DNA from 2 places in the Rahnella sp. NRRL B-41462 genome. Region 1 is predicted to be linked to the other one. Evidence: predicted binding sites of a transcription regulator. Region 1 holds the regulator's gene; the other holds the start of a gene.

Region 1 (2,206 bases):
CGACATCAAAAAAATCATTGAGCATTTACGTGACAGCGGCCTCGGCGTACTGATCACTGACCATAACGTTCGCGAAACACTCGACGTTTGTGAACGCGCGTATATCGTCAGTCAGGGGAAATTGATCGCCCACGGCACGCCAGCCGACATTCTTGCTGATGAACAAGTTAAACGTGTTTATCTTGGTGAAGAATTCCGTCTGTGATCTGTGCCGCCGGAACCGTGCCTGTTTCAACCTACACTGAAACAGGCCGTCTCTGACAGAAGTGTTGCCGTTTTCACTCATCAACGGAATTAAGCCAAGATATGAAGCAAGGTTTGCAACTCAGACTCAGCCAACAACTGGCAATGACTCCTCAGTTACAACAGGCCATCCGCTTGTTGCAACTATCCACGCTTGAGCTCCAGCAGGAGATCCAACTCGCGCTGGAGAGCAACCCTCTGTTGGAACAAACCGACCTTCATGAAGAAATCGACTCGGTAGAAACCACCGACAGCGAAGGGTTAGACACCCGCGAGGCACTCGAGCAGAAAGACATGCCGGAAGAGTTGCCGCTGGACGCCACCTGGGATGAGATTTACACCGCAGGCACGCCGTCAGGCACCGGCAATGATTACAGCGACGATGAGCTACCGATTTACCAGGGCGAAACCACGCAGACACTTCAGGATTACCTGATGTGGCAGGTCGAGCTGACGCCGTTCTCTGATACCGATGCCGCGATTGCCACGTCAATCGTCGATGCAGTGGATGACACCGGTTACCTGACCGTCTCCCTTGACGACATTCTCGAAAGCGTCGGTGATGAAAATGTCACCATGGACGAAGTCGAAGCCGTACTTAAGCGCGTTCAGCGTTTTGATCCGGTGGGTGTCGCCGCCCGTGACCTGCGCGACTGCCTGCTGATCCAGCTTTCTCAATATGCGACTGACACGCCTTTCATCACTGAAGCCCGTCTTATCATCAGCGAACATCTCGATTTGCTGGCGAACCATGATTTCCGCGCACTTATGCGATCAACCCGGTTAAAAGAAGATACACTGAAAGGAGCGATGCTCCTGATCCAGTCTCTTGATCCGCGTCCGGGCCAGTCTATCAACACCGGCGAATCCGAATACGTGATCCCGGATGTGCTGGTGCGTAAAGTGTCAGGTGTCTGGGCGGTAGAACTCAATTCCGACAGCATTCCGCGTCTGAAGATTAACCAGCAGTACGCCGCGATGGGGAATTCCGCACGCAGCGACAGCGACGGGCAATTTATCCGCAGCAATCTGCAGGAAGCCAAGTGGTTAATCAAAAGCCTGGAAAGCCGTAACGACACGCTGTTGAAAGTGACGCGCTGCATCGTTGAGCAGCAGCAGGCGTTCTTTGAACTGGGTGAAGAATTTATGAAACCTATGGTACTGGCAGATATTGCCAGTGCCGTGGAAATGCACGAATCGACGATTTCACGTGTGACGACGCAGAAGTTCCTGCACAGCCCGCGTGGCATTTTCGAACTGAAGTATTTCTTCTCCAGCCATGTCAGTACAGACAGCGGTGGCGAGGCATCGTCAACCGCGATCCGGGCGCTGGTGAAGAAATTAATCGCAGCGGAGAATCCTGTAAAACCGCTCAGTGACAGTAAGTTAGCGACCCTGCTTTCCGATCAGGGAATTATGGTTGCGCGTCGGACTGTCGCCAAATACCGAGAGTCTTTGTCCATCCCGCCCTCAAACCAACGTAAACAGTTAGTTTGACCTCAACAGAGAAGGAAGACATTATGCAGCTCAACATTACCGGACATCACATTGAGATCACGGATCCCCTGAGAGAGTTCATCACGTCGAAGCTGGCTAAGCTTGAGCAGTATTTCGACAGGATTAATCAGGTGTATGTGGTGTTGAGCGTGGAAAAGGTGCAGAAAGTAGCGGAAGCCACTTTGCATGTGAACGGAGGCGAATTACATGCCACCTCGGAACATCAGGATATGTACGCAGCGATTGACGGACTGGTTGATAAACTGGCCCGACAGTTGAATAAACATAAAGACAAACTGAAACAGCACTGACATTCATGTAGCCAACCCTGTGCTACAAACCTTCGGGCATCGGCTTGTGACCTTCGGGAAACGAGCCGATATAGCTTTAAGGGTGAAACAGCGCAAAAGTGAAAGATGACATGATTAACGATACTGCAATGCAATTAACGTCGGTGCTTAATGCC
Region 2 (2,206 bases), on a different contig from region 1:
TTGTGACCGCGCCTGGCTAAGGGCGCATTCATTAAAGCTAATAAAGCGTTATCGTTGCAGCCAGTTTGGACCCGGCCAGCGCACAAGAGCCGGAGCGTACATTAAGTACGTGAGCCAGTTCTTTCATAAAGAGTGAGCACTGCCCGGGTTCAAAATGGCAAATAAGAGTGCTTTATTCCTTAACTTCCTGATATTTGCCTTTGTCGTCCCATTTATAAACCACGTAATCAGAGACTTTCAGGTCGCCTTTACTGTCCCAGGCTTTTTTGCCCATGACAGTATCGACGCTGTTGGCTTTAAGCCAGGCGCTGGCTTTGGCGGAATCGCTGCCGCCGGTGGCTTTGAAGGCGGCGGCGATCGCCTGCACGGAGGCGTAGGAATAGAGGGTGTAGCCTTCCGGCTCGAACTTGCTGGCGCGGAATTTATCGATAACGACTTTGCCTTCCGGGATCAGACGCGGGTCTTTGCCGAAGGTCATCAGAATCCCGTTGGTATATTGCGGGCCGCCTGCGGCGGTGACCATTTCTTCGTTGACGATACAGTCGCCGGAGAAGAACGTGGCCTGCACGCCCTGCTCACGCATCTGGCGTACCAGCGGACCGGCTTCAGGATGGCAACCGCCGAAGAACACCACGTCCGGTTTCTGCGCACTGATTTTGGTGACCAGCGCGTTGAAGTCTTTTTCGCCGCGCGATAACCCTTCATACATCACTTCTTTCACGCCACGCTTGTTAAGCGCCGCTTTGGTGGCATCCGCCAGCCCCTGCCCGTAAGTGTCCTTGTCGTGGATGATGACCACTTTTTTGGCTTTCAGCTTGTCGATGATGTAATCACTGGCAACCTGCCCCTGCTGGTCGTCACGTCCGCACATGCGGAACATATCACTCATGCCGCGTTCGGTGATTTGCGGGTTAGTGGATCCCGGCGTGATGGCGATAATGCCGGCATCGTTGTAAACCTCAGATGCGGGCATGGTAGAAGATGAACAAAAATGCCCGACCACCGCCTGCACTTTATCCTGATCAACAAGACGGTTAGCGACCGCAACGGCCTGTTTCGGTTCGCAGGCATCATCGCCCTGCACCAGTTTGATTTTCTCGCCGTTGATTCCGCCAGCGGCATTAATGTCTTCAGCGGCCTGGGTGGCACCATGCCAGTACTGATCGCCATAGGTGGCATTCGGGCCGGTGAACGGGCCAGCGACGCCAATCACGATATCCGCACGCGCGGTAAACGCAGTGACCAGACAGCCTGCCAGCAACAAAGAAAGAGGACTTTTAATAAATTTCATCGACATCATCATGATCCTTAGGACAGAGTTTATGCAAAACGGGTTATGGAAAACGCATGTAGCAAAAACACCAACACGAAGTCGTAATCAGAAAATCTGAAATTTAACGCTTAAGCCTTAAGACTGAGGGTTTCCCGCTTATCTCCGGGGGTGAAAACATCAAAGGTAAAAAAACATAAGCAAAATATCTGCCATTGTTACTCAACCTCTGAGAATGTGACGGGTTATGTGAGTATAGATAGCGACGGGAGAGCGTTACGGGCAACTGACAGAAACAACGACGGGATCACATCGCACCGCGCTGGTGCACAAGCACGGTTTTGCACGCACGCTTACGCCGGGTGACATTTTTATTCTTTGCTTCTTGCGGCGGGTTGTTTTGTAATATGGGCAGATGATTGCAACGGGAAACTACTGAACAATGAAGAAATTATCCTGCCTGACGGCTGTGGTTCTGGCTCTGTCGTTAACTGGCTGCGCCAGCGATTATGTGATTAACACCAAATCCGGCGACCAGTTTTTCGCCCACGGCGAACCGGATCGTGACCGCAATACCGGCATGACCAGCTACACCGACATGAATGGCGATTATCATCTGATGAACACCAATGATATTGCGGGCATTGTGAAGAAGTAGGGTTACGGATGGGAATTGCATTTATCTCAAAACCTGGCCGATGACACACATGGTCGGCTTAACAAAACAGTCATGCTATGTGGTGCACAAACGGCACGCAATATCACGACTGTTTTGAGAATCAGATTACTCAGTAATAAAACGTGAAACAGACGCAGCAAGATTTTGTGCCTGATCTCGCAGCGCATTGGCGGCAGCAGAAGACTCTTCCACCAGGGCCGCATTTTGTTGAGTCACGCTGTCCATTTCCACTATTGCCTGCCCTACCTGAGATATTC

The links. Region 1 encodes sigma-54, which starts transcription at its own class of promoters, with help from an activator protein. Its sites were predicted from a motif close to GTTGGCACANNTTTCGCTNT; they were not measured.
Region 2: the regulator sigma-54 is predicted to act here: its motif matches at 1,468-1,487, upstream of UC14_RS01945 (branched-chain amino acid ABC transporter substrate-binding protein).

Annotation. Positions count from the first base shown of each region.
Region 1 covers NZ_JYDF01000071.1:27,818-30,023, forward strand. The annotation lists gene lptB (LPS export ABC transporter ATP-binding protein) at 1-205, shown strand, start outside; gene rpoN (RNA polymerase factor sigma-54) at 307-1,740, shown strand; gene hpf (ribosome hibernation promoting factor) at 1,764-2,051, shown strand; gene ptsN (PTS IIA-like nitrogen regulatory protein PtsN) at 2,150-2,206, shown strand, end outside.
Region 2 covers NZ_JYDF01000005.1:115,263-117,468, reverse strand. The annotation lists gene UC14_RS01945 (branched-chain amino acid ABC transporter substrate-binding protein) at 173-1,297, opposite strand; gene UC14_RS01940 (YgdI/YgdR family lipoprotein) at 1,713-1,928, shown strand; gene UC14_RS01935 (methyl-accepting chemotaxis protein) at 2,055-2,206, opposite strand, start outside.